Regions from separate parts of the Lonsdalea populi genome, predicted to be linked through region 1. Evidence: predicted binding sites of a transcription regulator. Region 1 holds the regulator's gene; the other holds the start of a gene.
The links. Region 1 encodes LexA, which represses DNA repair genes until DNA is damaged. Its sites were predicted from a motif close to TNCTGTATGTACATACAGNA; they were not measured.
Positions count from the first base shown of each region.

Region 2: umuD (translesion error-prone DNA polymerase V autoproteolytic subunit) is a predicted target of LexA. The motif match lies at 1,958-1,977, and genes of this name have one in related genera.

Region 1 covers NZ_CP065534.1:3,283,848-3,288,061, reverse strand. The annotation lists gene plsB (glycerol-3-phosphate 1-O-acyltransferase PlsB) at 1-1,186, opposite strand, end outside; gene I6N93_RS14530 (diacylglycerol kinase) at 1,318-1,686, shown strand; gene lexA (transcriptional repressor LexA) at 1,799-2,410, shown strand; gene zur (zinc uptake transcriptional repressor Zur) at 2,617-3,126, opposite strand; gene I6N93_RS14515 (pirin family protein) at 3,211-3,912, opposite strand; gene I6N93_RS14510 (LysR family transcriptional regulator) at 4,023-4,214, shown strand, end outside.
Region 2 covers NZ_CP065534.1:1,348,443-1,352,656, forward strand. The annotation lists gene I6N93_RS06000 (Cof-type HAD-IIB family hydrolase) at 1-203, shown strand, start outside; gene umuC (translesion error-prone DNA polymerase V subunit UmuC) at 245-1,513, opposite strand; gene umuD (translesion error-prone DNA polymerase V autoproteolytic subunit) at 1,517-1,945, opposite strand; gene I6N93_RS06015 (winged helix-turn-helix transcriptional regulator) at 2,676-3,062, opposite strand; gene I6N93_RS06020 (SDR family oxidoreductase) at 3,224-4,081, shown strand.

The DNA of each region.
Region 1 (4,214 bases):
GCAGGCGGCCGGTGCGCGAGCGCCCGCCTTCCACGAAGTACTCCACCGAATAGCCGCGAGTAAACAGTTCGCCGAGATACTCGCGGAACAGGGTGGAATAGAGCTTGCTGCCTTTGAAGGTTCGGCGGATGAAAAACGCGCCCAGGCGGCGGAAGATAGGACCCGCCGGCCAGAAGTTGAGGTTGATGCCCGCAGCAATGTGCGGCGGCACCAGCCCCTGGTGGTACAGCACGTAAGAAAGCAGCAGATAGTCCATGTGGCTGCGGTGGCAGGGAACATAAACGATTTCATGTCCGTCCTGAGCCAACTGCCGTATTCGCTCGGCGTTGTGGACATTAATCCCCTGGTATAGCCGGTTCCAGGTCCAGCCTAGCACGCGGTCAGTGAGACGCACCGCTTCATAAGAGAAGTTAGCAGCGATCTCTTCCAGCATCGTAATGGCGTTCTGCTGGGCTTTTTCTCGAGAGATTTTCTTCGATCGTGCTTCATCATCCACCGCTTTGGCGATGGCTTTCGATGACAGCAGTTTTTTGAACAGCTCCTGCCTGACCGGTAGACGCGGACCGACGGTGGCCAGACGCAGACGAGCGAAGTGCATCCGCGCCACACGCGCCAGCTTATGGGCGATGGTGGTGTCCGTGCCGTGCTCCGTCGCCATGTAGCGCAGCGAGACCGGCGTTGAGAAGCGCACGAAACTGTCGCGTCCCAGCCACAGAACTGCGAAAAACTTTTCGATGCCGTTCAGCAGACGTAGCTGAGGCGCTTCCTGCTGATGGCCTTCTCGACCCGGCGAACGGCCAAACATGACTGAAACCGGCACCATCTGGACATCCAGCGACGGATTGTCTCGATGCAGATCCAGATAGTCGTGGAAAAGCTTGATGGATTTCTCTTTGGGCACGTAGTAGCGAAATACGCGCGGGCCACTATTGACGAACACATAGCTTGGCAGTGCTTGACCGTCGACAATCAAGGGTTCAAGCGGATCCTGCAGCCCCAGCGCAAGGCACTTTTCACGCAGCGTCAGTAAGTCCGCTTTGGAGTTGTAGGGCAGAACGTAGAAAATAGGACGTGTAGGATCGATGTCCAGCTCAGCGATCGGATCCAGAGGAATGATTTTGCTCTTTACCAAAAGTTTCAGAGGGAAATTCAATAACTTATAGTAGATTTTACGCCAACCTGACATAACAACTGAGAACCTCTTATTAGCAATGCGCCGCAAGGATAACAGAAACCTTATCGGATATCTGTGGTCATGAGACAATGGGGTGACGCGAAAATTGCGTTTGAAACTAAATAAAAAAGGAGTAAGCAAGGATCATGAATAAGGCGACCGGGATTACCCGCCTTGTCAAGGCAACAGGCTATTCGTTGCAAGGACTTAAACAGGCATGGAGGCATGAAGCGGCCTTTCGTCAGGAAACCATTCTTACTCTGGCAGGCATTATTATTGCCTGCTGGCTGCCAGTTTCAATATTAGAACGGTTATTGTTGATTGGCGCGGTCGTGCTGATTGTGATCGTCGAGTTGCTGAATAGCGCTATCGAAGCCGTGGTTGACAGAATTGGTAAGGAATATCATGAGCTTGCAGGGAGAGCGAAAGATTTGGGGTCGGCGGCGGTGCTGGTTGCTTGCCTATTGGCGGCCGTAGTCTGGGGTGCCTTGCTGTGGGGGCATTTCGCGTGATAGCTCTCGTGAATGACGCCAAAAAACAAGGTACAACGCGATTTCTCAGTTCCCTTGGGCAGTTTCCCTGTATATACTCACAGCGAAACTGTATAAACAACCAGGGGGCGGAATGAAAGCTTTAACGACCAGACAACAGCAGGTTTATGATCTTATTCGCGATCATATCTCACAAACCGGTATGCCACCCACCCGAGCAGAAATCGCTAAACAACTGGGATTCCGCTCTCCCAATGCCGCTGAAGAACACTTGAAAGCTCTTTCTCGTAAAGGTGTGATTGAGATTGTCACCGGCGCGTCCCGCGGTATCCGTCTGTTAATGGAAGAAGAGTCGCTCGGCCTGCCTCTGATTGGTCGCGTGGCTGCAGGGGAACCGCTGCTGGCGGAACAGCATATCGAATGTCATTATCAGGTCGATCCGGCCATGTTTAAGCCAAACGCCGATTTTCTGCTGCGTGTGAGTGGTATGTCGATGAAAGATATCGGTATTCTGGATGGCGATCTACTGGCTGTGCATAAAACGCAGGATGTTCACAACGGTCAGGTGGTTGTGGCGCGCATTGAAGATGAAGTTACGGTAAAACGATTGAAGCAGCAGGGTAATAAAGTGCAGCTGTTGGCTGAAAACAAAGAGTTTGCACCTATCGTCGTCGATTTGAGCAAGGAAAACTTTTCCATTGAAGGGTTGGCCGTCGGCGTCATTCGCAACAGCGATTGGAGTTGATCGACCTGGTTTGCTGAACGCCCCGTTTATACCTCTTCCGTTGCGTTTGGTCTTTCTCGCCGAACGTAACGGTTGAAATGAAAACCGAACCAAAGGTTCCCCGCAAGCCTGAACCTCAATCCCTTCTCAAATTTACTATCTTCCTCAGATTCCATTCTCAGTACCACCGTTCGGCGCGATGACGCCGTACCTGCACTTTTTGCTGCTCAGCGCTTTTTGAGGACGATACTGTGGTCGTGGTTGCAGCTGTCGCGGTGATCACAGGCTTCAATTTTCCTGCATTCAACGCACAGGCCGTGCGCTTCAACTACACTGTGGCGCAGGGAGAATCCCGTCTGGAGCGCAATTTGTTGCAGTATTTCTTCAACGCCTTCAGTAGGGCTCTCCGTGACTTGGCGGCAGCGGTCGCAAATAAATAGTGCCGAGGTATGGCTGTGTTCTTCGAAATGGTGGCACAGCACGTAGCTGTTGGTGGATTCCACGCGGTGAATGAATCCTTGTTCAAGCAGGAAATCCAACGCACGGTAAACGGTGGGGGGCTTAGCCTGAGGTTCAGCGACGCGCAGTAGATCCAACAGGTCATATGCGCTGATAGCGCCTGGCTGTTGGACCATCAGCCGTAGCACTTCCTGACGCTGCGGCGTAAGTCGAACGTTGCGCTGCTGACACAGTCGCTCAGCATGGGCAAGAAGTTTGGCCGGATCGGTTGAATCCATCGCTATAACTCTGAAGAAAGTGGTGAGGATGATAATTTATCTTACCATGACTCCGTAGAAACGCCGAGTCAGGAGGGGAGCGCGTTACGCCACCAAATCGATCAACAGCGCCCGCATCGGCGTTTTTGCCTGCAGGGTAATGGCCGTCTCCTGCTGAATAAAGGCGCCGTCGCCGCAATGTAACGTTTTGCCCTCATCGGCTTTGCTACGGATGCCAAGTTCACCGTGGATGGACTGAATGTAGGCGCGATTACCCTTCAAGGGATGCGTCAACGATTCTCCGGAGGACAGATCCAGATGGTAAACCCAGACCTGTTGTCTTAGATGCAGGCTGCCGTTTTCGTCGTCCGGAGAAGCCAGCAATTGAGCGCGCTCGCCGTTCAGCGTCATACGTTGCAGCGCGCGATTTTCGCGTGTCGGGCAGGCATCCAGCCATAGCTGAATACGGGTCAGCGGCGTGTCTTTGGCAATATTCTGCTCGCTGTAGCTGAGGTTGGGCTGAGTCGCCAACAACATGACGTCGCCAGCTTTGGCTTGCGTGTGGTTGCCATTGCTGTCTCGATATTCGGCTTCGCCTTGCAGAAGAAGGTTAAGGATATCGACACGCGGATAGGTCCGCGCCTGGAAGGCGGTCTTGGGGGCCAGGACTTCCTGATTCAACACGCGCAGCGAACCGAATCCCAGCAGGTCAGGGTCAAAATAATGACCGAAAGAGAACGTGTATCGCGCCTGCAGCCACCCGTAGTCAGCCTTGCCGCATTGTTCTGCTGCTCTGCTAATGATCATGGTGTCCGGTCCTCGTAAGTATTCGACCCTGCGAGGGTAATAGGCTGGACGGTAGATTGTAAGCTAGTTAATCTGGTGGGGACGTTCAAAAATCCTGAATGAGAATATCTATGTCGAAAGATCGAGCGTTAACATTGGAAGCGTTAAGGGTGATGGATGCTATCGAGCGTCGGGGGAGCTTTGCGGCGGCGGCGGATGAGCTGGGCAGAGTGCCTTCGGCGCTGAGCTATACCATGCAAAAGTTAGAGGATGAACTGGACGTGGTATTGTTCGACCGCTCGGGTCATCGCACTAAATTTACT
Region 2 (4,214 bases), 1.9 Mb from region 1:
AGAATGACGAGGTGGTGGCGATTGGCGATAGCGGCAACGACTACGAAATGCTTCAGCAGGCGGGGTTCGGCGTGGCGATGGCGAATGCTCAGCCTAAAATCCGCGAAGTGGCTAGGTATCATACCGAAAGCAATGAAGAAGAAGGCGCGCTCAACGTCATCGATCGGGTATTAACCCGCAGCGCGCCGTTCGACCTCCGGTAATCACGTTCCCACGACGAAAGAGGGCAATCCGTGACGCCCGTCTAAGCGATTTTGGCGATGGGCAGTTCGTTCCAGCGTGTCGTGTAGGCGGGAGACAGCATCTCTCTTTTCATCTGCCACGTCGGGGAGATGCCCTGACCGGCGAACCAGACTTTGCTCGATCCGGCGTGGTTGATCGTATCGATGACGTTCATCAGCGCCGTGCTGTTGGGTCGGGGCGGATTGTCATCGAAGAGATGCAGTTGGGTACGGTGGAGCGGCGAAAAATCGTTGAGCATGACGCCGGCTTTCATATAACGCGGCCCTTCCTTCCAGATCCTCTCCAGACCGCGCACGGCGGCGGCCATGATATCTCGCGTATCTTGCGTGGCCGACAGCAGCTGTTCGCTGGCGCTGTTGGCGTAGTAGATCTCGTTGTGCGCGTGGGGAGACGAACGTATGAAGATAGCGACCTGCCGGCAGAGCTGCTTCTCTGCGCGCAGCTTTTCCGCAGCGCGTTCCGCATAGCGGCAGACGGCCTGATGCATATCCTCCAGCCGGGTGATCCGGACGCCGAAAGAACGGCTGCAGACGATGTGCTCTTTCGTGGGCGTCTCCTCCTCAAACTCAATACAGGGTTCGCCGCGCAGTTCGCGGACGGTGCGCTCCATCACCACGCTGAAGTGCTTGCGGATAAACGACGTCGGCGAACGCGCCAGATCCAGTGCGGTGGTGATACCCAGCGTGTGCAGCCGGCGCATCGTTCTTCTGCCGACGCCCCAGACATCTTCCACGGGCGTGAGCGACATCAGTTTCTGTAGCCGGACCGGATGCGTGAGCGCGACGACGCCGCCGGTCGCGGGATAGCGCTTGGCGGCATGGTTGCACAGCTTGGCGAGCGTTTTGGTTTTCGCCATTCCTACGCCGACGGTCAGACCCGTGGCGGCGTGGACGGCCTCTCTGACCTGCCGGCCGAACTGTTCAAACGACAAGGTGACATCAATCCCCGAGATGTCCATCCACGCTTCATCGATGCTGTAGACCTCGACGCGTGGCGCCAGCGCTTCCAGCGTGGTCATGACTCTGGCGCTGAGATCGGCATAGAGCGCATAGTTGGAGGTAAAAACAGTCACCTGTTGTTCCCGGAGCCGCTGACGCATTTGGAAGTAGGGCATCGCCATCGGAATCCCCAGCCGTTTGGCTTCCGCGTTGCGCGCGATCACACAGCCGTCGTTATTGGACAGTACCACTACCGGTTTGCCTTTCAGGTCAGGGCGAAACACGGTTTCGCAGGAGGCGTAAAACGCATTGACGTCGGCCAGCGCAAACATACATTACCTCCGCAGGCTGTGAATGATGTGCGCCACTACGCCGAAGATCTCCAGTGCATTGGGATCGGGATAGATTGGGGCATAGGCCGGGTTCATGGGCAGCAGCGCCAGCCGGGGTTTCAGCGCCAGCGTTTTCACCGTGAACTCTCCGTCGACCGCCGCGATAATCACATCGCCATGAACGGCGTTTATCGACCGGTCGACGACCAGCAGATCGCCGTCGTGGATGCCGACATCCACCATCGATTCGCCGCTGGCGCGCACAAAATAGGTTGCGCTGGGGTGTTTGATCAGCAGTTCATTCAAGTCCAGCGATTTTTCGACATAGTCCTGCGCCGGAGAAGGAAAGCCGGCCACGCAACGATCGCCGAATAAGGGAAGACTTATTTTAGGGGAATCCCACCGTGGAAGGAGCAAACGGTATGAACGCATGAAAGCCTCTTTAACTGGTTTTTTATACAGTATAATCACAGGCCAAGTAGGTTGTGTAGAGGTGTTTTTTGTTTATTAAGCGCAGCGCTGATTTAAAAAGATTTTTTATTTTTTCGGGGCGACAGAGAGGCAAGGCATATCATCACTGCCGGTGTATTAACGAAGAGGTTATATGATCTTGCTAAGTACATGGCGAAACATCTGCGTTATTTCGTGTCCCCCCGTGTGATCGGTATGAATAAGTATTTTTATTTCTTTATTAATAAAATGGCAACGTTTGATAATGACGAAACAGAGACCGCTACGTCTATTATTCAATGACAAACAACATTTTTTGGGAGTTGCAGAGGCCTTGTTTTGGCTCAATGTATCGCAGTTTTACCGTTATTTATCTACACCATACGTTAAATTTAAGCGGTTTTTGTCTTTTATTTATCCAAGTCTTTCCGGTGCTGTAAATAAAACGACAAAGGCCACGCCGTTAATTAATTCTCACCATTAAAATAAGCATTCTATGCATTACTCAATAAGACTATTGAGCACTATTAACCATTAACGTTAATTGACTATATCGTGTGTGAATTCTTAGTTTGTGCATGGTGGTCTTGTTGGTATTTTTCATCCTCGAATAAAAGCGGCATACTGCCTTTCGATCACGATATAGAGAAGTTAGTGTGATTTGAGGCGGAGGAAATTAAACGGTTTAGGCAAATGTTATCGCTGCGGACAGCTATTGTCCGGCCTGCATAATTTTCGGCAAGTTTAGCTCAATCCAATCCGCCAATTGAATGACGCGCGCGTAGACCTCGCGCCCGAGCGGCGTGAGTGAGTACTCCGTGTGCGGCGGAACCACGGGCAACATATTGCGGTGCACAAATCCATCCTGCTCAAACATCTGCAGCGTCTGCGCCAGCATCTTTTCGCTGATGCCGCTGATTTTTCTGCGCAGCTCGCTGAAACGCAGCGTGTCCTCGTCCAATGCAATCAGCACCAGAATGCCCCAGCGGCTGGCGATATGTTGCAGTACATCCCGTGAAGGACAGTTGGCGTCCAACAATTTTCCGTAGCGAATTTCATCATGATGGGGACCGAGTTCACGGCTGTTTTGGGTACGCATTACGTTTATCCTGATAAAAAGTTCAGGCTTACCAAAAGGTAAGTACTTACTAAAAGAGAGTGTATCCTCTATAGTCCCGTCGGTCTATGAAGTGAATGTCTATACTGTGTGGGCATGGCGGGCAGTCGCCGCGTGTCCTGCAACCTTAAACGGAGGTCATTATGATTGCAGTAACAGGTGCAACAGGTCAGTTAGGCCGTCTTGCCATTGAAGCATTGCTGAAAAGAATTCCGGCGGATCAGATCGTCGCTGCGGTTCGTACCCCGTCGAAAGCGCAGGATCTGGCCGATCGCGGCGTGCTCGTTCGCCAGGCGGATTACAGCCAGCCGGCGACGCTGGCCACGGCGTTTCAGGGGGTTGATAAACTGCTGCTGATCTCCTCCAGTGAACTGGGTCAGCGCACTGTGCAGCATCGTGCGGTGATTGACGCCGCCAAGGCGGCGGAAGTCGGGCTGATCGCCTATACCAGCCTGCTGCGTGCGGATACCTCTCCGTTGCTGCTGGCCGAGGAACACCGCCAGACGGAAGCCGCACTGAAGGCATCCGGCGTGCCTTTTGTCTTGCTGCGCAACGGCTGGTATACCGAAAATTACGCCGCCAGCATTGCCCCGGCTTTGGCGCACGACGCCTATATCGGCGCTGCGCGAGAAGGCCGCATCGCATCGGCGGCGCGGGCGGATTACGCGAGTGCGGCAGCGGCCGTTTTGCTGCTGGACGATCAGGCGGGGAGAGTCTACGAACTCGCGGGCGACGACAGCTATACGCTGGCGGAGTTTGCGGCGGAAATCTCAAATCAGTCTGGCAAAACGATTGGCTACGTCGATCTGCCGGTCGCAGCGTTTGCGAATGCGCTGAAGGGCGCGGGCCTACCGGAGGGGCTGGCCGATGTGCTGGCTGATTCCGACGCGGGTGCCGCCGAAGGCGCGCTGTTTGATGACAGTAAAACGCTGAGCCGTCTTTTAAGACGCCCGACCGTGCCCTATCAAAAAGTGATCGCCGACACGCTGGCATCGCTGTAATACAAGTCACACCGCTTTCTCATGGAGAAGTGCGGGGTTGTATCAATAGCAACGATAGTAGCCGCTGGGCCTCACTTTCATCGACCCGAATACAGCCGGTATCGCGACTAAATGCGGGTGCCCAGCGCAATAC